One region of the Pseudocolwellia antarctica genome, then DNA from elsewhere that is predicted to be linked to it. Evidence: predicted binding sites of a transcription regulator. Region 1 holds the regulator's gene; the other holds the start of a gene.

What was found. The regulator FliA, encoded in region 1, starts transcription of late flagellar genes. The targets are predictions, from matches to a motif close to CTAAAGNTNNNNNNNNNNNNGCCGATA.
Region 2: ACPUVN_RS07910 (VC2046/SO_2500 family protein) is a predicted target of FliA. The motif match lies at 5,343-5,369, and genes of this name have one in related genera.

Annotation. Positions count from the first base shown of each region.
Region 1 is NZ_CP187926.1:155,735-168,279, forward strand. Features, by position in the region: partial or broken gene flhA (flagellar biosynthesis protein FlhA) at 1-402, shown strand, start outside; gene flhF (flagellar biosynthesis protein FlhF) at 441-2,006, shown strand; gene ACPUVN_RS00695 (MinD/ParA family protein) at 2,205-3,047, shown strand; gene ACPUVN_RS00700 (RNA polymerase sigma factor FliA) at 3,075-3,794, shown strand; gene cheY (chemotaxis response regulator CheY) at 3,852-4,235, shown strand; gene ACPUVN_RS00710 (protein phosphatase CheZ) at 4,275-5,018, shown strand; gene ACPUVN_RS00715 (chemotaxis protein CheW) at 5,029-7,176, shown strand; gene ACPUVN_RS00720 (protein-glutamate methylesterase/protein-glutamine glutaminase) at 7,188-8,273, shown strand; gene ACPUVN_RS00725 (ParA family protein) at 8,359-9,132, shown strand; gene ACPUVN_RS00730 (chemotaxis protein CheW) at 9,140-9,937, shown strand; gene ACPUVN_RS00735 (chemotaxis protein CheW) at 9,992-10,486, shown strand; gene ACPUVN_RS00740 (DUF2802 domain-containing protein) at 10,570-10,959, shown strand; gene ACPUVN_RS00745 (MlaA family lipoprotein) at 11,112-11,873, shown strand; gene ACPUVN_RS00750 (SLBB domain-containing protein) at 12,046-12,545, shown strand, end outside.
Region 2 is NZ_CP187926.1:1,802,106-1,814,650, forward strand. Features, by position in the region: gene ACPUVN_RS07890 (AAA family ATPase) at 64-636, shown strand; gene ACPUVN_RS07895 (AAA family ATPase) at 637-2,649, shown strand; gene ACPUVN_RS07900 (hypothetical protein) at 3,572-4,003, shown strand; gene ACPUVN_RS07905 (YchJ family protein) at 4,086-4,556, shown strand; gene ACPUVN_RS07910 (VC2046/SO_2500 family protein) at 4,777-5,310, opposite strand; gene ACPUVN_RS07915 (GNAT family N-acetyltransferase) at 5,431-5,880, shown strand; rRNA gene rrf (5S ribosomal RNA) at 6,516-6,630, opposite strand; rRNA gene ACPUVN_RS07925 (23S ribosomal RNA) at 6,989-9,885, opposite strand; tRNA gene ACPUVN_RS07930 (tRNA-Ile) at 10,297-10,373, opposite strand; rRNA gene ACPUVN_RS07935 (16S ribosomal RNA) at 10,474-12,020, opposite strand.

The sequences.
Region 1 (12,545 bases):
TATGGACCTAAGAGCCAAGACCCAGAGGTACTAACGGCTGCAGTACGAATTACTTTACGCAAATTCATCATTCAAGAGCTTATTGGATCAGCAAATGAAGTACCTGTCATAACATTGTCACCAGAGTTGGAACAGATGTTGCACCAGTCTATGCAGATGGCTGGAGATGATGGTGCCGGTATTGAACCAGGCTTAGCAGAGCGTTTACAAACTTCACTTATTGAAGGTGCGCAAAAGCAAGAAATGGCTGGTGATACACCTGTTTTACTAACATCAGGTATTTTACGAACAGTATTATCAAAGTTTGTTAAATATACGATTCCAGGTTTAAGAGTTATTTCTTATCAAGAAATACCAGACGACAAACAAATAAAGATCATTAGCGTGATAGGCAATACATAAGATTAGCCAGTCGCGATAAAGAAAATAAGGGGTCCATTGTGAAAATCAGACGTTTTGTTGCCGTAGATATGAAAACTGCACTAGCTCAAATTAAAGAAGAGTTAGGTGCGGATGCCGTTATTATGTCGAATAAAAAGATTGTTGAAGGTGTCGAAATTATGGCAGCTATCGACTATTACCCTTCACAAACTAAAACTGAGGCGACCCCTGAGCAAACAAATAATGCTTCTGAAGATTTAAATAATGATGTTGTTAGCTTAAGTTCACATGCTAAAGCGCAAACCGAACAAGTTAAGCCGAGTGAAAGTAACGAAGCTGCAGCACCTGATAGTTTATCAGCATTGCTTAACCGTAAAGTTCAACAAGAACCAAAAGTTGAATCTTTTAATGAGAGTGAAATAAAAAATGAGTCTATTAACGAGTCATCAATTTCACAAGCTGTAGATAACGGTACAATAAATACAGGTACCTCTGCTAATAGTGATATTGAATTACAATTCAAAAACTTCACAGACCGTTTACAGCAAACAACTCAACAAAGAAATACAGAGCAAGAGCAACAACAAACTAGCTCTCCAATTCAATCAATACATGATGATGGCGCATTTCAAGAAACTAAGCATTCAACAAATCACGGTGCAGCACAAATCAATGCATCAGCTGAAAATAGCTCAGTTGAATTTGAAAACATGAAAAAAGAAATGCACACCATTCGTCATTTATTAGAACATCAGTTATCGGGTTTGATGTGGCAAGATATGGCGCAAAAAAATCCACAAAAAGCTTTATTAATAAATAAATTAGTAGCGCTTGGATTAACTGACCATATGGCTGATCAAATTGCTGGTTTTATTCCTCCTCAACATAATGAACAGGATGCGTGGGAACAAGCTAAAAAGTTCATCACTCAGCAATTAAACACAACGAATAACGATATTATTCACCATGGTGGAATTATTTCATTAGTCGGTCCTACAGGTGTAGGAAAAACCACAACTATCGCCAAGTTAGCGGCTAGATTCGCTCAAATACATGGCGCAGATGAAGTAGTATTAATTTCTACTGATAGCTTTAGAATTGGTGGTTTTGAACAACTCGCTACTTACGGTCGTATTATCGGTTGCCAAGTAAAACTGGCAAACGATGCTGAAGCCTTAGATTCATTGCTAGAGCAGTTTGGTCATAAGAAACTTATCTTAATTGATACCGCTGGTATGGGCCAAAGAGATATGCGTTTAGCACAGCATTTAACAGACTTAATTGCTAATGCTCGAGTGAGAATTCGTAACTACCTTGTATTGTCTGCAAATACTCAACAACGAGTGATGCAAGAGAATGTAGAACGTTTCAAAAAAATACCACTTGCTGGCTGTATTTATACTAAGCTTGATGAAAGTATTAGTATTGGCGAAATCATTTCAACGTCAATCCAAAACGGTTTACCTATTGGCTATTTAACAGACGGACAAAGAGTTCCAGAAGATATTAAAGTTGCAAATGCTGAGAAATTAGTTGCATTAGCAGACAAGATGACAAGTAGAATAAATCACCAACACGCAAGTACTTGGCGTCCAATGCCTAAAAAAGAGGCAACCACAGTATAAATTGATTGTGATTGGTAAATCTTGCTAGCTTAAATTAATTAAATTAGTTAAATTAAATTAGTTAAATTAAATTAGTTGAACTGAACAATATTGAAAAAAAACGCTTATAATTTCACTAGTTAAAATGTACTGAGCTATAATACATATAATTCGAAATATTTTCGACGTGGTGCAAGTAATAGTGACGAGATGATTTAAATGATAGACCAAGCGAGTGGTTTACGTAAAATGCATGAATTACAACAAATTAAAGTAATAGCAGTATCTGGTGGCAAAGGCGGCGTGGGTAAAACTAACGTGTCTTTAAACACATCCATTGCATTGGCTCAATTAGGTAAAAAGGTTTTAGTTTTAGATGCGGATTTAGGCTTAGCAAATGTAGACGTTATGCTAGGACTTCGCGTTAAACGTAATCTCTCACATGTACTTTCTGGTGAGTGTGAATTAGACGATATTATTGTTGAAGGCCCAGCAGGTATTAAAATTATTCCTGCTACTTCTGGCTCACAATCTATGGTTGATTTAACACCTAGTGAGCATGCTGGGCTAATTCGTGCCTTTAGTGATATGCGAACCGAATTTGATGTACTTATTGTTGATACCGCTGCAGGTATTTCCGATATGGTACTAAGCTTTTGTCGAGCTTCTCAAGATGTCATGTTAGTTGTTTGTGATGAACCAACATCTATTACTGATTGTTACGCCTTGATGAAACTTCTTAGTCGAGATCATGGCATATTCAAATTCAAAGTTGTTGCTAACATGGTAAGAAGCCCAAGAGAAGGGCAGCAATTATTTGAAAAGTTATCAAAAGTGAGTGACCGATTTTTAGATGTAAGTTTAGATCTTGTTGCCGTTGTACCTTTCGATGAAAATATTCGAAAATCTGTGCGCAAGCAAAAAGCAATTGTTGAGGCATATCCTGATTCTCCAGCAGCAATTGGTTTTAAAAACTTAGCGAATAAAATTACAAAATGGCCAGTACCACATCAACCTTCAGGTCATTTAGAATTTTTTATTGAACAATTATTAGAACATTAATATGTTCATAATAGTGAGTGTATAGATTTGTCAAAAGCAGATGCTTACAGTGTTCAAATAGATAAAACTGCGTTAATCAAGCAGCATACGGTGCTTGTTAAACGTATTGCTTATCATTTATTAGCTCGATTACCTGCAAGCGTGCTTGTGGACGATCTTATTCAATCGGGCATGATTGGTTTACTTGAAGCTTCAGGTAATTTTGACCATTCAAAAGGCGCTAGCTTTGAAACTTTCGCTGGAATAAGAATTCGCGGTGCCATGTTAGATGAAATTCGACGTGGTGATTGGACGCCTAGGTCTGTTCATAAAAACAGTCGCATGATAAGTGAAGCAATAAAAACATTAGAAGCTGAACTTGGCAGAGATGTAACCGATATAGAAGTTGCTGAAAGACTTGAACTATCTTTAAATGAATATCATCAAATTCTTAATGATGTTAGCTCAGGTAAAATTATTGGAATAGATGACTTAGGTGTAAGCGAGGATGCTTTCAGTCGCAGTAAAGATAATGCTGTAGACGAACCTTACGACCAAATTGAACAAGTTGTGTTTAAAAAGTCATTAGCAGAATGTATTTCATCATTACCAGAACGAGAAAGTTTAGTGCTTTCCCTGTATTATGATGAAGAACTTAACTTACGTGAGATTGGTCAAGTACTTGATGTAAGTGAATCAAGAGTTAGCCAAATTCATAGCCAAGCGATGCATCGATTAAAATCTCGTATGCAAACTTGGCAACACTAATAGTAAAAAATTAAATATAAATAATTTAAATTTTTAATGTACTCACCGGAGGGTGCCTTGGATAAAAATATGAAAGTTCTTGTTGTTGACGATTTTTCAACGATGAGACGTATAATTAAAAATTTGTTGAGAGATATAGGGTTTACTAATATTCAAGAAGCAGATGATGGTAGCACAGCTTTACCTATGCTTCAGTCCAGTGAATTTGATTTTGTTGTAACTGACTGGAATATGCCAGGAATGCAAGGTATTGATCTATTAAGAGCAATACGTGCAGACGACACTTTATCTCACATTCCTGTATTAATGGTAACAGCAGAAGCGAAAAAAGAACAAATCGTGATGGCTGCTCAAGCGGGTGTAAATGGGTATATTGTTAAACCTTTTACTGCTGCTACATTAAAAACTAAACTCGATAAAATATTCGAACGTTTAGGATAATTGAAATTTTCTTTTCAAGCCTAAAAGAGGATGTTTTTCATGAGTAATTTACCTACAGTCAGCGTCACGCTGGAACAGGCTAAATTGTTAGTTGAATATTTAGAATCAGATCAGCAAGAAAAAGCTGATGAGCTTATTGCCGAAATTCAAAGCCCAGTAAATATTGAGCTTTTTGCAGAAATAGGCAAGTTAACTCGTCAGTTGCATGACTCATTAAATAATTTCCATATAGATCCGCGTTTAAGTGATCTAGCGAATGCTGACATACCTGATGCTAAAGAGCGTTTAAATTACGTTATAGAACGTACTGAAGATGCTGCTAATAAAACAATGGATGCCGTTGAAGCAATTTTTCCTGTTGTAGACTCGCTCCAAAAACAAGTTGAAACTGTTAATCCTCTATGGTCAAAATTGATGAATAATCAATTAGCTTTGCCTGAATTTAAAGCGCTCTGTATAGACATAGATAAATTATTAAAATCAACTGAACATGATACCGAAACTGTACGAACATTAATGACTGACGTTTTGATGGCACAAGACTTTCAAGATTTAACAGGTCAAGTTATTCGTAAAGTTATTGAGTTAGTAAGAGAAGTTGAAGATAGCTTGATTGGAATGCTTACAGCATTCGATATAACTTCAAATACAACTCAAACTAAAGCTAAACCTTCAGTAGGTGACAATTTAGTTGAAGGTCCGATTGTTAATAGTAAAGAACGTGATGATGTTGTTTCAGATCAAGATGATGTTGACGATCTTTTATCAAGTTTAGGGTTCTAGGAGTTATTTAATGTCGTTTGAACAAGATGAAGAAATCTTACAAGATTTTTTAATTGAAGCAGGTGAAATTCTCGAAGCTTTATCTGAGCAATTAGTTGAGCTTGAAAATAATCCTGATGATGCCGATTTATTAAATGCCATATTCCGTGGCTTTCATACGGTAAAAGGTGGTGCTGGATTTTTAGCATTATCCGGACTTGTAGATGTTTGTCACGGCGCAGAAAACATATTCGATCTCCTAAGAACTAACCAACGTTCTATCACGTCTGATTTAATGGACGTTATCCTGCAAGCAACCGACTCTATTAATGAAATGTTTGCTTTGGTACAAGCTGGCGAAGCACTTATTCCTGCAGACGCTGACTTACTCTCTGAATTAGCACGTTTAAGCGTACCAGAATCTCAAGATGCACCTGCTCAACCTGAAGTTGTTGTACAAGCACAAGTTCAAGAAGAGCTAGCTGCAGACTCATCAGAAGAAATGACTGAAGATGAATTTGAAAGACTATTAGATGAATTACATGGCGGAGGAGCGGTTAAGTCTATTGCTCCCGTTAGTGCTCCAGCACCATCAGTACAATCAAACGACAGTAATGAAATTACAGATGATGAATTTGAATCGTTATTAGATGATTTACATGGACAAGGTTCTTTTTCGTCACCAAGCAAAGCTAAATCTGCAGCTGCTAAGCCAGTACAGAGTAGCCCAAGTAACTCAGATGAAATAAATGACGATGAATTCGAAAGCTTATTAGATGAGCTTCATGGCCAAGGTAAAGCGCCTCAAAATTCTATCGTTAAAGCTGCTCCTAAAGTTGAGCCAAAAGCGGCTGCAGCACCTAAACCAATTCCTAAGCCAGCACCCGTTCCTAAGCCAGCTGCGCAACCTGTAGCTAAAGCTGTTCCAAAGCCTGCAGCTCCAGTAAAAGAAAAGAAAGCAACTCCAACTCCTGTATCGCAAGCTGAAACTACAGTAAGAGTTGATACTAAACGCTTAGATCAAATTATGAACATGGTAGGTGAACTCGTACTTGTACGAAATCGTTTAACAAGTTTAGGTGTTACTAAAGATGATGAAGATCTTACCAAAGCAGTTTCTAATCTTGATGCAGTAACTACTGATCTGCAAGGCGCGGTTATGAAAACGCGTATGCAACCTATTAAAAAGGTATTTGGTCGATTCCCTCGAGTTGTACGTGATTTAGCACGTAGCCTTAATAAAGAAATAAAGCTGATTCTAGAAGGTGAAGAAACCGATTTAGATAAAAATCTAGTTGAAGCGTTAGCCGATCCGTTAGTGCATTTAGTAAGAAACTCGGTAGACCATGGTATTGAAGACCCTGATTCTCGTGAAAGTAACGGCAAAGAGCGTGAAGGTACAATTATACTTTCAGCTTCACAAGAAGGTGATCACATTCTACTAACCATTCGTGATGATGGTGCGGGTATGAATGCTGAAAAACTGAAAGAAATCGCAATAGAACGTGGTGTATTAGACGCTGATGCTGCTTCTCGCATGACAGATAATGAAGCATTTAATCTTATTTTTGCTCCAGGATTTTCAACTAAAACAGAAATCTCTGAAGTATCGGGTCGTGGAGTAGGGATGGATGTTGTTAAAACTAAAATCACTCAGCTTAACGGTACCGTAAACATAGATTCTGAATTAGGCATAGGTACAGTACTTGAGATTAAAGTACCACTTACTTTAGCTATTTTACCTACGTTAATGGTTATTATTGGCAAACAAACTTTTGCTTTACCATTAGCAGCCGTAAATGAAATATTCCATCTAGACTTAACAAAAACTAACGTTGTTGATGGGCAATTAACGATTATTGTTAGAGAAAAAGCTATTCCATTATTCTATTTAGATCAATGGTTAGTCAGAAACCCAGTTAATGAAACAAAAGATGCAGGGCATGTTGTTATTGTTCAAGTAGGCGCTCAACAAGTAGGTTTTGTTGTTGATAACCTAATAGGTCAAGAAGAAGTTGTTATTAAACCGCTTGATCGACTTTTACATGGTACTCCAGGCATGGCAGGCGCAACAATTACAAGTGATGGTGGCATTGCATTAATTATTGATGTTCCTAATTTACTGAAGTACTACGCAAAAAAATCTAGCATTAATCATAATAAATTGCGTACAAGATAAAGAGAGAATTAATGCCATATAAGGTGTTGGTAGTTGATGATTCAAGTTTTTTTAGACGTCGTGTAACCGATATTTTAAATGCTGATCCTGAGCTAAATGTTATTGATGTAGCTGTAAATGGTATTGAAGCGGTAGAAAAAGCTAAATTACTTAAGCCTGATGTTATTACCATGGACATAGAAATGCCTCAATTAAATGGCATTGACGCGGTAAAACAGATAATGAAATATGCGCCAACATCTATCATTATGTTTTCTTCTCTAACTCATGCTGGTGCACAAAAAACGTTAGAAGCCTTAGATGCTGGAGCATTAGACTTCTTACCTAAAAAGTTTACCGAAATAGCATCAGACGCATCTGATGCAGGTAGTTTACTTCGTCAAAGAGTTATAACGTTAGCGCGTAAAAAACCTCGATTAAGAAGTCGGGTTATTGAACGTGAACGTCCAGTTAAGCCTACTCTGATCAAAAGAGAAGTAACGCCAAGTTTTCAACCACAAAGAACCATCATAAGAAGATCAAATAAAGATTACAAAATTCTAACCATAGGTACCTCTACTGGCGGACCTGTGGCATTACAAAAAGTATTAACTAAACTGCCTAAAACTTTTCCATTACCCATTCTTATTGTGCAACATATGCCTGCATCATTTACAAAAGCATTCGCTAATAGATTAAATAATCTTTGTGAAATATCAGTAAAAGAAGCTGAAAATGGTGATGAAATAAAACCAGGTTGTGCTTATGTAGCGCCTGGTGGTAAACAAATGATTTTAGGAAGTAATAATAAGTTAAAGATTATTGAAGACAACACAGATCGAATTTCATTTAAGCCAAGTGTTGATATTACTTTTGGATCAGCCGCTAAGATTTTTAATAATAATGTTCTCGCTATTATATTAACGGGAATGGGCTCTGATGGCAGGGAAGGTTGTCGTTTATTAAAAGATAAAGGGGCAACTATTTGGGCACAAGATGAAGACTCAAGTGTTGTGTATGGTATGCCGCAATCTGTAGTTAATGCAGGTTTATCACATCAATCTTTACCTTTAGATGACATAGCGTCTTCAATTTTAAAAGAACTGAACTTAAATTAAATCATAAAAAACGTAAAAATACGCTAGCATTAAATAGCAGTGTTTTTACATCAATAACTAATTTTACAGTTTATAAGGTATTTCATTGGTAGTTTGGACGATTGCAAATCAAAAAGGCGGTGTTGGTAAAACAACCACCACGATAACCCTTGGAGGCATATTAGCTGACCAAGGTTTTCGTGTATTGCTTGTTGATACCGATCCTCATGCATCATTAAGCTATTACTTTGGTATTGAATCTGAAGAACTTGATTTAAGCATCTATAATTTATTTATGGAAACCTCTACCAAAGAACAAATACTTCAAAGCCTATGCCCAACTAAATACAGTCATATTGATATTCTTCCTGCGACTATGGGCTTGGCAACATTAGACCGAGCTTTAGGTAATAAGGGTGGAATGGGCTTAGTGCTTAAAAAAGCACTGAAGCTATTAGCAGACGAATACGATTATGTATTAATAGATTGTCCACCTGTTTTAGGTGTACTTATGGTTAACGCATTAGCGGCATCTGATCGAATTATTGTACCCGTACAAACAGAGTTTTTAGCATTGAAAGGTTTAGAACGTATGGTTAACACCTTAGATATAATGCAAGGTGAGCAAGCTGAACCGTTTAAATATACGATAGTGCCAACCATGTTTGACAAGCGTACTAAAGCGTCTTTAATTACTTATCGAAAGCTACAAGATGTATATTTTGGCAATGTTTGGTCAGGTGTTATTCCAATAGATACTAACTTTAGAAATGCTAGCCAAGCACAAAAGCTTCCTTCAGATTTTTTACGTAGCTCTAGAGGTGTAGTGGCTTATAAAAAGCTTCTACATTCTTTAATAAATGCACAACAAACGAGTTGATAAGTTAATGGATAAACCGCTTGCTGCTAGCAAAACCTTGATGAAAAGTTACTTATCAGAGCTTCTAACTGAAGAGACTTTCGAACAAATAGAAGAACAAAAAGCAGAAGAAACTGAAAAGCTAAATAAACTTCTACAATCGGTTAGCGTTACTGAAGAAAATACGAATGTTGAACCAGAAACTATAGTTTCAACTAAATCAGCCGATATCAAATTACCAGAAGTTATAACTGAAACCCAATTAAAAGCTAAAGCGCCAATACAAACAGCAACAGTAGAGCCTACAGTTCCTAAAATAGAATCGGCAACTAAGCTTAAAACCGAAAAAGTAACCAAAAGTAATACAGCTGAATACCGTAAAGGTAGCTTTCAAGCCATGTTTTTTGATGTTGCAGGACTTACCATTGCAGTACCTTTGGTTGAGCTAGGTGGTATTCATAACTTTACCAAAGCTACGCCTTTAATGGGAAAACCAGATTGGTTTGATGGCGTTATGTTACACCGAGATGAAAAAATTAATGTTGTCGATACAGCACTTTGGGTAATGCCAGAGAAATATAATGATGAATTGAAAGAATCTCTAAATTATCAATTTGTTATCATGTTAAGTAATAGCAATTGGGGTTTGCAAGCTGAAACACTAGTAGACACGGTTACTTTGCAACCTGAAGATGTAAAATGGATTGAAGCAACCTCGAAACGTCCGTGGTTAGCGGGTTTAGTTAAAGATAGAATGTGTGCACTTTTAGATGTTGAAGCCTTAATCGAATTATTAAATAACGGCATTAATGTACAGCAAGTATAGAAGTTGTTTTTACCTTTTATAAAGTAGTAAATATTTAGAATTGAGGAATATTAGATGTCTAAAGAATTAACAAATGAAACATCTGCTAAAAACGATAAAGATGAAGTTCTCCAATGGGTTACATTTAAGTTAGACTCGGAAAAATACGGCATCAACGTGATGCAAGTACAAGAGGTTTTACGCTACAGTGAAATTGCACCTGTGCCTGGAGCGCCTTTATATGTTTTAGGTATTATTAACTTACGTGGCAATGTTGTTACCGTGATAGATACGCGATCTCGCTTTGGTTTAGAATCAAGTGAAGTTACGGATAATACGCGTGTTGTGATTATTGAATCAGACAAACAAGTTATCGGTATTTTAGTGGATAGTGCAGCTGAAGTTGTATATTTAAGAGCCTCAGAAATTGATGTAGCTCCTAATGTTGGTAACGACGAAAGTGCTAAATTTATTCAGGGTGTAACGAATAGAGATGGTGAATTACTTATTTTAGTTGACCTTAATAAGTTACTTTCAGACGATGAATGGGATGAAGTTAAGCAATTTTAATTGCTTAATAATAAACCATGTTTAATTCACCCGAATTTCTAATCCTCGCAATTGTAATAACACTACTATTCCTTGTGATCATAGTGCTGTTTAATTCAGTACGTTCATTATCAAAAAAAGTTCGCTTAACAGAAACCAATATGGCTTCTGGCGAACTTTTTGTTAATCAGTTACAAACCTTATTTCTTACCTTAGATAAATCTTTAAAAGAATTAAACAGCCAACATGTGGTTGAAAGTACTGAATTGAATCAAGTAACAAAGCAACTTGAGCACAGAATCAAAAATATTCAAGAAGACATTGCTAAACTACAACAAACCCAATCACAACAACCTGAAGACAAATTGTATAGCCGAGCATTTAAGATGGTTGAGCTAGGTGCCGATGCGGAAGAACTTGTTAGAGAGTGCGATATACCGAGAGCAGAAGCCGAAATGTTGATATCAATTCATCAAAAACAAAGTACGTTGTAATTGTTTTATTGCTCACTTTTACATTATTTAACAATTTCATATCAAAATTATTTATTATTTTTAAATACCTGTTGTGCTAAAATCCCGCGATATATAAATATCGCTTTATAAAGTGTTATAAAACCTTTAATTTCTGGAACAGTGAACGTCTTATGGTTAGTTTATTAAAAACATCCTCATTAATTTTAGTTATGCTCTGTACGCTATTCATTTCAGGTTGTTCCTCAACACCTTCAAACCATAGTGATTCTAAAGATCCACTTGAGTCTATTAATAGACCGTTTTGGACGTTTACTTGGGATTACGCTGATAAGTATGTAGCTAGACCTGCATCTTCAGCGTATGCGGAATATGTACCAACAGGCTTACGTTCTGGTGTTTACAACATGGCGATGAACCTAAATGAACCTTCAGCAATCATCAATAATTTACTACAAGCTAAATTTGTTGATGCGGCTGAAAGTACAGGACGATTCTTGCTCAACTCAACTATCGGTTTATTAGGTTTTTTTGATCCCGCTAGCGACTTTGGTTGGGGCAGAAAACAAGAAGAGTTTGGTGAAGTACTCGGAACTTATGGTGTAGGCGATGGTCCTTATATCGTTATTCCAGGCTTAGGTCCTTCGTCAGTAAGAGAAGAGGTGGGTGATTATGTTGATAAATATTACTGGCCATTAGCTGTATTAGATTTTTGGCCAAACGTTGTTAGAGTTGCAGTGGTAGGACTGGAGCAAAGAGCGGCATTATCTCAACAAGAAAAACTTATTGACGAATCTATCGACTCATATGAGTTTGTTAAGAATGCATACTTCCAAAACATGAACTTCAAAGTTTATGATGGTAATCCACCTATTGAAGTAAATGCAGAAGATGAAGCAGCTCTTGAAGCATTTCTCGATGAAATCGACGAATAACGTTTAACTTCAATACACAAATTCTATCAATTAAATACAGGTATTAAGCAGTAAAGCATTAAATCGATACTTTATGGTGAGCTGCTAAAATGCTAGAATTCAGCATCAAAGGATTGTAACTAAACAAAGTTACAATCCCTAAAAAACATTAATACACTAGGATTGGCTTTTAATGACAAACTTTATTCAAAAATTAACACTTTCGGTGTTTTTTATTTGTACCTCACTTTCAGTATTTTCAGCACAGTTACCTAGTAACATCTCGTCAGCACAAATAGAACAATTTAAAAGTTTAAGTCCAACTCAACAAAAAGCTTTAGCAAGTAGTATGGGCGTTGATCTAAGTTCAATTCAATCTCAAATTAATAAATCTTCATCATCAAATAAAAACGAACCTACTGAACTTGAACAATACACACCTCGCGAAACTAATAATGATAAAGCATCTTTCGACATCAAGGATGAGAAAAAGGTAACAGCATTTGGTTATGATGTATTTGCTAATGCACCTAGCTCTTTTGCTCCAATAAACGATGTAGCCATTCCAGAAAGTTATATCATCGGTACCGGCGATACACTTAATATCAAAGTATTCGGTAAAGAAAATGATGAATACGAAATGCCTGTTTCAAGAGAAGGCAAAGTTATAATTCCAAGGTTAGGTGCTTACAA
Region 2 (12,545 bases), 1.6 Mb from region 1:
TACACTGTTAGGCAAATTAATCTTGCCCCTCATGTCAATATTTATCGCACAGGGATTTAGAAGATGAATAACATACAAGAAGACCATCATTCACAAGAGCACGACGGCTTCGAAACTTGGATTAATGAGCGCCCTAAGTGGCTACAATCCGCAGCGAGATTACTTATTGACTCAAAAAGAATGCCTAATGACGCTGAAATAACGGAGCTTGCAAGACTTTGCTTTAAAGAAGCGTCGGGGGCAAAGGAGGGTTTCTCTAAAATAGTACCTGGTGCTTTAGCGCAGGCAGCCCAGCGCCCAGAACTACGTATAAATAAAATTTCTGGCGTCTCAGGTGTTAACGCAATCAAAGCAGATGCATCTATTTCATTTGGCAATACAAACCTTGCAGTTATATATGGTGCAAATGGATCAGGGAAAACAAGCTTCTCTCGCATTCTAAAACAGGTATGTGGTTCAAGGGCTAAGGATGAACTGCTAGGCAACGTATTCTCTAATGAATCACCGCCCGCTTCTGCCGATATAGAGTTATCGATAAGTGGAAAAACACAGCCAGTTACTTGGACTCTTAGTGGCGGGGCTTTAGCACATCTGCGTCATGTTCATGTTTTCGATACAAAGACTGCACAGATGTAGATGGGTAAAAACGAAGCTACATACGAGCCAAGTCGTATGCGCTTCAATTCATCTCTAATTGCAATATGTGATCGTGTATCAACATTTCTAAAGCAAGAAAAAAAGACGCTCGCGTCGAAGCTTCCTAGTACCCCACCTATGTTAATCCATGCTGTGCCAATCCAATGGCTAAATACAATTAAGGCCACCACCAAGCTAGAAGTTATTGATCAAAAATGTGAGTTCTCTAAAGAACTTGACGATGAGCGCATTGCAACAGAAGCAGCTTTAGCTCAAAAAGACGTAGAAGGCCGTCTTAAAGTTATTGCGCAAGATAGACTTGTTTTCAAAAGGATAAAAGATGGGATCGATAGCCTAAAATCCGCTTTAGCTGATGAAGCAATTCAAGCTGTAATTACTGCGAGATCCGATGCAAACAAGAAGCGATATATTGCGAATGAAGAGGCTAAAAAGGTCTTTTCTAACGCTGCCCTTGATGGGGTAGGACAAAGCACATGGATGGTACTATGGAAGCATGCAAAGGAATTTTCAGAAAAGCACGCATATCCAAATGTCAATTTCCCATCTACTGAAGATGGATCTCGCTGTGTTTTATGTCAGCAAGAATTCACAGTTGATGGAAAAGAGCGCATGGATCACTTTCAGGTATATGTTCAAGGAGGGCTTGAAGCAGATGCCAAAGCAGCCGAGAAACTGAGAGATGAGCTAACGAAGAGAATGCTTAGCCTACCATTGGAGCATGATTGGTTGATACAAATGAATCAATTGAAAATATCAGAGGAACTAGCTAGGAAATATATGACAGCACTAACGCTACGGCGAAAAGCTGTTGATACTGCTGATAGTCTTGCGGCAGTCCCTATATTTGATTTGATCCCTCTTGATAAAGCATGTCAACATATTGATATAGAGGAAAAGACCCTAAAAGAACTACAACAGGATGGGCAACGGCTGAAGCTAGAAACAAGACTTAAAGCGCTGCAATCCATACAGTGGCTAAATCAAAATAAAGCCGCGATTCTAGAGGAGAGAAAAAGACTCAACTATATTTCTACTTTCGATGCTGCAATTAGACTTACAAGCACAAATGCCCTGACAACAAAAAGCAATGAATTAGCAAAAGTTGAACTTGATGCGGGCTATCAAGAACGCTTTGCCAAAGAGCTAAGAGTGCTAGGGGGCTTTAGGCTCCCTGTTAAGCCAGAGAGTAAACCACAAGGAAAGGGGAAGATAACATTTGGACTGACACTACAAGGTAGTAAATCAGCTGTCCCAGCTGAGATAATTTTGAGCGAAGGAGAAGTCAGAGTTGTAGCTCTAGCGGCTTTCCTAGCTGATATCACAGGATCTGGCCAAAAATCTCCATTCATATTTGATGATCCGATATCATCTCTTGACCAAGACTTTGAAGAAAAAGTTGTATCTCGACTTGTTGCTTTAGCGATGGAACGTCAGGTTATTATTTTTACACATAGGCTATCACTTTTGTCTCAGGTTGAGTCAGTGACCAGGAGATTAAAAGACCAAGCTCGTGAAAATGGTCTTCCAGCCCCGGTTTCTGTAACTGTGGAAACGTTACGAAAGCTCGGGAAAGACACAGGAATTACAGCTAAATTAAGCATTCGAGATTCGAAACCAGTGAAAGCTGTAGCACGAATAAAAAACGAATTCCTTCCCCAGCTAAGAAAGCATGTTGATAATGGTGATGCAGATACTTTTGAGAGAGAGGCATGGCAAACCTGTAGCGAGTTTAGAATTTTAGTGGAGAAATGCATAGAAAGCATACTGTTGAATGAAGTTCTTGTCAGGTTTCGTCGAGATATTCAAACGAAGGGCCGACTGTCAAAGTTAACTAAGATAGAGCAAAGCGATTGTGATCTTATTGATGATTTGATGACTCGATACTCAGTGTTTGAGCATTCTCAATCAGATGAATTTCCTGCCCCATGTCCAGATCTTCAGCAGATAGAACACGATGTTGATGCATTATCCTCTTGGATTAATGCATTTTGACAAACGTATTAAGACTAGAGAGCTTTGATAGCTCGGTGTCTGCAATTAACAAAGGCAAGCTCTCGGAACAATTTTACGCTTCGCGCCAAAGTATTTGGTGTTGCGGGCGTTAGCGATACAAAAACTAATCCGAATTCAATTCTAGCCCGTTAGTGCTAAGATCAGCAATGTGGCAAAAGTGTGCATTAGGAGTGTTCAATATATTCAAAAATGAGAGTTCTAACGATGTCGAAATATTATTGGCACAGTTAAATGTAATTAGGTGGCTAATCTAAATGTAATTCAGTGGTTCTAGTCAGAGTTACTTTCCACATATAATATTCTGAAGCTTTAAATATTCACAACCTGATATGACTCTATATCCTCCCCTCAGAGATGAGATAAACATTGAATGAATAATTGATACCTAATCGTTTATTAAACTCACTATAATCCATTAACAAACTATCAAAAAGAGTCCAATAATCCCCCCTTAAAACGAGATAATAAAACGTTCTGATAAGTTAATTTATAGGGTTTACGCTAACCTATTAAGCTCAAGTCTTTTAATTTTAGTCATTAAAACTAACTCACTAAACTACTGAGTAAAGCACTTTTTAAGCTCAAGTCATTAGATAGAGTCCAGGAATAAAACCCTAGTATTATCTTTCGAACTTTAAATTAAAAAAGGTATGAAGATTCTAATGACTACTTAACTCACACAAAGAGTAATCCTTATTATTAGAGAACACCTTAACAATACTCCAACAACGATATATACCTTTATAAAGCGTAATTGAGCTACAGCCCTTACCTATCAATGTGAGTAATTAATAAACATCTTCACTAAGAAACTCCCCATAAAAAGAAATGAAAATAGTGCTTGATCTATAACCCGTATCGATATACTGTATATAAACACAGTATATCGAGGTTTTTAAAAATGTTTGCACTAAACAACAATAATATCAGAAAGTTAAATCTAACTAAGTTAGAAGCAGTTAATGATTCAAAGCAATGGTTAAGCATTAAAGATATAAATGATGTCAATTCGTTAACAAAACAGTACTCAACAATTTATCAAAAACACCATGTAGATAATAAATGGATATTAATGATAAACCCTGAAAATAGCTCTTTAGAAAGCATGGAGAATATTTCTAAAAAGTCTTTCTCTAAAATTTTAAGAGTTAACTCAAATAAAGTGAATGTAAGATTAGAAAATATAGAAACTGCATTAAGAAAAGGAAACTGTTCAGCTGTTATTATCAACAATGCATCATTCACAGATGTTGAATTATCACAGTTATATTCGTCAGCAAAAGAAGGTAATACTCAGTGTATTATTTTGAATAATAAAAATTTAATGCATTAAAGATAAACACAGATTTTAATTAGATAGTTTAACGGCTAAAATATCGATTAATTTCCCGTTAAATATATTATCGAATTAAAATATGCTTTGTCCTTGCGGAACGAATATTGAATACAATAAATGTTGCGAAACAATTATTTTGAATAACATAGAAGCAAAATCTCCTGAGAAATTAATGCGTTCTAGATACAGTGCATATGCATTGCAAAATAGTGAGTATATATTTAATACCTACTCAAAAGCGTCCCAGAAAAAGCAATCATTACAAGAAATAGATACTTGGGCTAAAGAAACTCAATGGGTAAATTTAGATGTGATCGATGCCAGTGAGTATAAAGTCACCTCAGAACCAACAGTTACCTTTGAGGCTATTTATAAAAACAATGGCAGCTTTTATAAAATGAGAGAAAAATCATCATTTATTAAAGAAGATAAAACTTGGAAGTATGTAGATGGAAGTGACCTTAGCTTTGATGAACTCAACTCCCCTAAAAGAAATGATGTATGTCTTTGCTCTAGCGGGAAAAAATATAAAAAGTGTTGTGGTAAGTAGCTTTTGCGTGCATAACAGGTAACGTGTATTTCTGTTAGTTAATATCATTCTAAAACTTGATTTATTAAACTCTAATCCATCAAAAAAATGTCTAAAAGCGAGCTAAAAACCTAACAATTACCTAATAAAATCACCTAAATAGCTATCGATTAAGTACCTCATAAACGTCTAAATCAATTAGCTATTGAACCCCAATAAAGTACAAGTAAATGTTTGAATACTATGCAGTAAGCTCAACGTGGCTTTTCATACTTTCGTTTACAGTATTTAACCACTCTTCTGCTTTAAAGTTTAATCTTGAAATTTCTTTTTTCTGACCTGTAATCTCGTCCTCATATTTTTTCTGACAATACAAACTCGTATTATTAAGAACATCTTTAGAGATAAATTTGATATCGTTTCTGAAAGCTAAAGGAATAGGTTTGAGTGCGTTAGTTAAATAAAGACTTGATAACGTATTGCCTTGAATAAGATCTGCTTGATTAAACGCTTCGATGTTCTCAACTCCATCTAATGATAAAGCTTGTTCTGGAGGCAATTTAAATAACTTTCTTAAGTTCTCTTCGTTGGAACTTGAAGATAATTCTTCTGTTCTTGGTAATGAAAATTGAGAATGTGCTTGTACATCATCTGTTAGCATAGCTAAAAGCAAAGAGAATTGAGATCGCTCTTTATGATGAATACATTCGTTAAGTTTTTCACCTAACTGTAATTCATTTATTAAGATGTCATTTTTTATATCATCTACAAGCAATTAATATACTCTCTAAATATTCTTAATACCTGTATCGGCAGGTAATGAAAATAATTAACCCATTTCTATTATTAATTTTGTCTGTAGAATATATTTAACTCATTAACGAAATAGCACTTCATGTCTGATCCAAAACTAACAATACAACGACTAAGTAAAGCTCAGAAAAAAGATATCCAGCGCTTCTACAAAATCAATAATTATCCAGCTAGCTTTATAGGTTACGATCACACTTACATACTAGCGATAGAAGAGAAAATAATAGGTGCTGTAATTACCTCTTATCAATCTGAAAACAATCACTACGCTTTATTACATGGATTATTGATAGCACCAAGTTATAGGAATGAAGGTTATGCCAACTTACTGATTAAAAAAGTAATGAGTGAGCATAACCATATTATTTGTTTTGCTGAGAGAGACCTGGAAGCTTTATATATAAGTAATGGGTTTAATGAAGAAGTATCAAACAAGCTTCCCAATTATTTAATAAAAAGATACGAGAGTTATGTAAAAAAGAGTAAAGCGTTAGCCATTTTTATTAGCAGTAAAGATACAAGTAATAGATAACCCTATAAGCACCATTTCCCAGCATATCTAAAGCACTACTATTTTAATTGTCAGATATCAGACAGAACAAATAACTATTATTAATCAGGCCTAATAAACCTACAGAGCCTTCAATTCAATTTTATGAATCAAAACCCTAAATAATCATTAATAGAATGAACTGAAGGCGTAAGCACAGTGCTTGTTTCATAATAATGAAGTGATTAGGTCCGTAGAATTAAACGTACGTTCGCATTAGAGAAAATAACAGCAATACATTTTAACCAACTCATTCATTAGCTCCACTTTATTTTACCCACAAAAAAGGCTATCCGTTAGGATAGCCTTTTCTTTGAATTAGAAGCCTAGCAATGACGTGTAGTCCCTACATGGATGTAGCTAGTTAGGCTAATGCAGGAGTAATTACCGAGATGCACTAATGCCGTGAGCACAGGATTTACATGGATATAAAGGATGAGAATAACGCAGGAGCAGTTGTCGAGATGTGCAAGAGCGGCGACCTGTTAACGCACACGAATATGCTTATTTATACATGAAGAACAATAATCACTTATGACCAACCAAGTCATTAGGTCCATTTTATTTTACCCACAAAAAAGGCTATCCGTTAGGATAGCCTTTTTTTTGAGTTAGAAGCCTAGCAATGTCCTACTCTCACATGGGAACTCCCACACTACCATCGGCGCTAACACGTTTCACTTCTGAGTTCGGAATGGGATCAGGTGGGGCCATGTCGCTATTGTCGCTAGACAAAAATTGTACTTGTTAAATGCCATACTGACTTCATTGCTGCAATCTCTGCGATGCTCATTGAGTAAACTCAACTCCACTTCTCGCTCTATTGCTGCTTTGTCATTATGTTATTTACCTACGTAAATAATTAACAAGATTTAAAATCTTAGAAAGCTGACGTACAGGATGTACTAATATCGCAATGCCATGGATGGCAAGGAGCGATGGACGTCCTATACAATGTTCAATATAAATACATTTTAATCTCTTATTCGCACATTTTATATACGCGATGGTGTATTCCTACACCTACCTCTCGGTAATTTTGTCAAACTTCATACAATTCACTTCATAGCCAAAACTATTTAGGTGTTGTATGGTTAAGCCTCACGGGCAATTAGTATCAGTTAGCTCAAGACCTCGCAGTCCTTACACACCTGACCTATCAACGTTGTAGTCTCCAACGACCCTTTAGGGAGCTTAAAGCTCCAGTGAGAACTCATCTCAAAGCCTGTTTCCCGCTTAGATGCTTTCAGCGGTTATCAGTTCCGAACGTAGCTACCGGGCAATGCTATTGGCATAACAACCCGAACACCAGCGGTTCGTCCACTCCGGTCCTCTCGTACTAGGAGCAGCCCTCTTCAATTCTCAAACGCCCACGGCAGATAGGGACCGAACTGTCTCACGACGTTCTAAACCCAGCTCGCGTACCACTTTAAATGGCGAACAGCCATACCCTTGGGACCGACTTCAGCCCCAGGATGTGATGAGCCGACATCGAGGTGCCAAACACCGCCGTCGATATGAACTCTTGGGCGGTATCAGCCTGTTATCCCCGGAGTACCTTTTATCCGTTGAGCGATGGCCCTTCCATACAGAACCACCGGATCACTATGACCTACTTTCGTACCTGCTCGACGTGTCTGTCTCGCAGTTAAGCTGGCTTATGCCATTGCACTAACCGTATGATGTCCGACCATACTTAGCCAACCTTCGTGCTCCTCCGTTACTCTTTGGGAGGAGACCGCCCCAGTCAAACTACCCACCAGACAGTGTCCCCAAGCCCGATTAGGGCCCTAGGTTAGAACATCACGCATACAAGGGTGGTATTTCAAGGTTGGCTCCAATGTATCTGGCGACACATCTTCAAAGCCTCCCACCTATCCTACACATGTAGGAGCAATGTTCACTGTCAAGCTATAGTAAAGGTTCACGGGGTCTTTCCGTCTAGCCGCGGGTATACGGCATCTTAACCGCAATTTCAATTTCACTGAGTCTCGGGTGGAGACAGTGTGGCCATGATTACGCCATTCGTGCAGGTCGGAACTTACCCGACAAGGAATTTCGCTACCTTAGGACCGTTATAGTTACGGCCGCCGTTTACCGGGGCTTCGATCATCAGCTTCGTCCGAGGACTAACCGAATCAATTAACCTTCCGGCACCGGGCAGGCGTCACACCGTATACGTCATCTTTCGATTTTGCACAGTGCTGTGTTTTTAATAAACAGTTCCAGCCACCTGGTTACTTCGACTCTCCTGTGCTTACACCGCAAGGGTTTCACACGAGAGAGCGTACCTTCTCCCGAAGTTACGGTACTATTTTGCCTAGTTCCTTCACCCGAGTTCTCTCAAGCGCCTTAGTATTCTCTACCTAACCACCTGTGTCGGTTTGGGGTACGGTTCCTATATATCTGAAGCTTAGAAGCTTTTCCTGGAAGCATGGCATCAACAACTTCAACTCCGTAGAGTCTCGTCTCGTATCTCAGTGTTTAAATGAAGTCCCGGATTTACCTAAGACAACCACCTACTTACTTTCACACGGACTACCAACGCCGTGCTTGTTTAGCCTACTCCGTCCCTCCTTCGCAATATATAGAAGTACAGAAATATTAATCTGTTTCCCATCGACTACGCGTTTCCGCCTCGCCTTAGGGGCCGACTTACCCTGCCCTGATTAACATGGGACAGGAAACCTTGGTCTTTCGGCGGGGGAGTTTTTCACTCCCCTTATCGTTACTCATGTCAGCATTCGCACTTCTGATACCTCCAGCATGCTTTACAACACACCTTCAACGGCTTACAGAACGCTCCCCTACCACTTGAACCTAAGTTCAAATCCGCAGCTTCGGTGACTAGTTTAGCCCCGTTACATCTTCCGCGCAGACCGACTCGACTAGTGAGCTATTACGCTTTCTTTAAAGGATGGCTGCTTCTAAGCCAACCTCCTAGCTGTCTATGCCTTTCCACATCGTTTCCCACTTAACTAGTACTTTGGGACCTTAGCTGGCGGTCTGGGTTGTTTCCCTCTTCACAACGGACGTTAGCACCCGTAGTGTGTCTCCCGCATATCACTCATTGGTATTCGGAGTTTGCAAAGGGTTGGTAAGTCGGGATGACCCCCTAGCCTTAACAGTGCTCTACCCCCAATGGTGTTCGTGCGAGGCTCTACCTAAATAGATTTCGGGGAGAACCAGCTATCTCCCGGCTTGATTAGCCTTTCACTCCGACCCACAAGTCATCACCGCATTTTTCAACATACGTGTGTTCGGTCCTCCAGTTGATGTTACTCAACCTTCAACCTGCCCATGGGTAGATTCGCCGGGTTTCGGGTCTATACCTTGCAACTAAACGCGCAGTTAACACTCGCTTTCGCTACGGCTCCCCTATTCGGTTAACCTTGCTACAAAATATAAGTCGCTGACCCATTATACAAAAGGTACGCAATCACTAGACTAAATCTAGCTCTCACTGCTTGTACGTATGCGGTTTCAGGTTCTATTTCACTCCCCTCACAGGGGTTCTTTTCGCCTTTCCCTCACGGTACTGGTTCACTATCGGTCAGTTAGGAGTATTTAGCCTTGGAGGATGGTCCCCCCATGTTCAGTCAACGTTTCACGTGTGCCGACCTACTCGATTTCATGGTAAGTTTATTTTCGTGTACGGGGCTATCACCCTGTATCGCTCTACTTTCCAGTAGATTCCACTAACTTACAAACCACTTAAGGGCTAATTCGCGTTCGCTCGCCGCTACTAACGAAATCTCGGTTGATTTCTTTTCCTCGGGGTACTTAGATGTTTCAGTTCTCCCGGTTCGCCTCGTTAAGCTATGTATTCACTTAACGATACCCGCCTTACGACGGGTGGGTTTCCCCATTCGGACATCTCAGACTATAACGGTTTTTATCACCTTATCTGAGCTTTTCGCAGATTAACACGTCCTTCATCGCCTCTAACTGCCAAGGCATCCACCACATACGCTTAGTCACTTAACCATACAACCCTAAATAGTCTCGAAAGATCATTCAGTACAAGAAGGTGACAAAACCTTCCCAATTGTAAAGTCTGACATTTTCACGCACACAAAGTGTGTCTTGAATAAGAGTTGATAAAACCTTACGGTTTTATCGGGTTGATTACATTTCCGAGGAGGAAACATAATCACCATTATTACTTCCCGATAAAAGAAGTAACAACAGCTTGGTATTTATAACGTACAAACAACAGCGCGACACCGTTGAGTGCTATATAAATACCGGTATTTATATCAGCTTTCCAGATTGTTAAAGAATCAATTTCCAGTACGCATTCGACTGAAAAATTTGGTTTAAAAAACCAAATTTAAATCATCTCACTTTACACGTTGAGATACGTTAAATTTGGTCTCTTTCTTTAAAGAAGAAATTTGGTAGGTCTGGGCAGACTTGAACTGCCGACCTCACCCTTATCAGGGGTGCGCTCTAACCAGCTGAGCTACAGACCTATTGTATTCAAATTTCTTCTATTTCGTTATCAGGCAATTTGTGTGAACACTCAGAAAGTACATTTGCATGTAAATTCCATTAAAACGTTTTACTTCAAGATAAGGAGGTGATCCAACCCCAGGTTCCCCTAGGGTTACCTTGTTACGACTTCACCCCAGTCATGAATCACAAAGTGGTGACCGTCCTCCCCGAAGGGTTAAACTAGCCACTTCTTTTGCAACCCACTCCCATGGTGTGACGGGCGGTGTGTACAAGGCCCGGGAACGTATTCACCGTAGCATTCTGATCTACGATTACTAGCGATTCCGACTTCATGGAGTCGAGTTGCAGACTCCAATCCGGACTACGACAAGCTTTGTGGGATTCGCTCCACCTCGCGGTATTGCTGCCCTCTGTACTTGCCATTGTAGCACGTGTGTAGCCCATCCCGTAAGGGCCATGATGACTTGACGTCGTCCCCACCTTCCTCCGGTTTATCACCGGCAGTCTCCTTAGAGTTCTCGCCATTACGCGCTAGCAAATAAGGATAGGGGTTGCGCTCGTTGCGGGACTTAACCCAACATTTCACAACACGAGCTGACGACAGCCATGCAGCACCTGTCACTACTTTCCCGAAGGCACGAAACTATCTCTAGTAACTTAGTAGGATGTCAAGGGATGGTAAGGTTCTTCGCGTTGCATCGAATTAAACCACATGCTCCACCGCTTGTGCGGGCCCCCGTCAATTCATTTGAGTTTTAACCTTGCGGCCGTACTCCCCAGGCGGTCAACTTAGCGCGTTAGCTACGCCACCCACAGATCAAGTCTACAGACGGCTAGTTGACATCGTTTACGGCGTGGACTACCAGGGTATCTAATCCTGTTTGCTCCCCACGCTTTCGTGCCTCAGTGTCAGTCTCTGTCCAGGTAGCCGCCTTCGCCACTGATGTTCCTTCCAATCTCTACGCATTTCACCGCTACACTGGAAATTCCACTACCCTCTACAAAACTCTAGTTTGCCAGTTCAAAATGCAGTTCCCAGGTTGAGCCCGGGGCTTTCACATCTTGCTTAACAAACCACCTACGCACGCTTTACGCCCAGTAATTCCGATTAACGCTTGCACCCCTCGTATTACCGCGGCTGCTGGCACGAAGTTAGCCGGTGCTTCTTCTGCGAGTAACGTCACAGTTAGCAGTTATTAACTACTAACCTTTCCTCCTCGCTGAAAGTGCTTTACAACCCGAAGGCCTTCTTCACACACGCGGCATGGCTGCATCAGGCTTTCGCCCATTGTGCAATATTCCCCACTGCTGCCTCCCGTAGGAGTCTGGGCCGTGTCTCAGTCCCAGTGTGGCTGATCATCCTCTCAAACCAGCTAGAGATCGTCGCCTTGGTAAGCCTTTACCTTACCAACTAGCTAATCTCACTTGGGCTAATCAAATGGCGAAAGGTTCCGAAGAATCCCCTCCTTTGGTCCGTAGACGTTATGCGGTATTAGCAGTCGTTTCCAACTGTTGTCCCCCACCATAAGGCATATTCCCAAGCATTACTCACCCGTCCGCCGCTCGTCAGCAGAATAGCAAGCTATTCTCTGTTACCGCTCGACTTGCATGTGTTAAGCCTGCCGCCAGCGTTCAATCTGAGCCATGATCAAACTCTTCAATTATAAATCGTTTGTGTAACCTCATCGTAAGCGATGTGTTACTGCTCAATGAATTCTGTCGTGTTACCTACATAAGTAGATAACTACATAAAACGTATGATTTGATATAAATATCAAATGATACTTTTTTGTGTGACATTCAACATAAGCTGTTTTACGTCTTCCTAAACACTGATATAAATATCAAGTAAAAAGGCCGACTATGTAAAATCAATCTTAATGTGAGTGTTCACACAAATTGCATGATAACTAATTGTTAAAGAAATATTCTCGTTGAGAATAAAGAGGTTAATCGCATTCGTTAAGCTCTTGTTGCTGCAGGCCTTGCCTGAAGCGAGATGCGCATTCTACGCAACTCAGTTTTGATGTCAACAACTTTTTGAATTCTTTTGATTTAATTTCAAATCAAATTCTAAGTTATCTCATGTTCAATTAATCATTTACCCTTAACTAAACAGTCCAAAACTCTCACTTCGCTATCCATATTAAGTGAAACAAGTATTTCCTATACTTAGCTTCTCTTGGTTT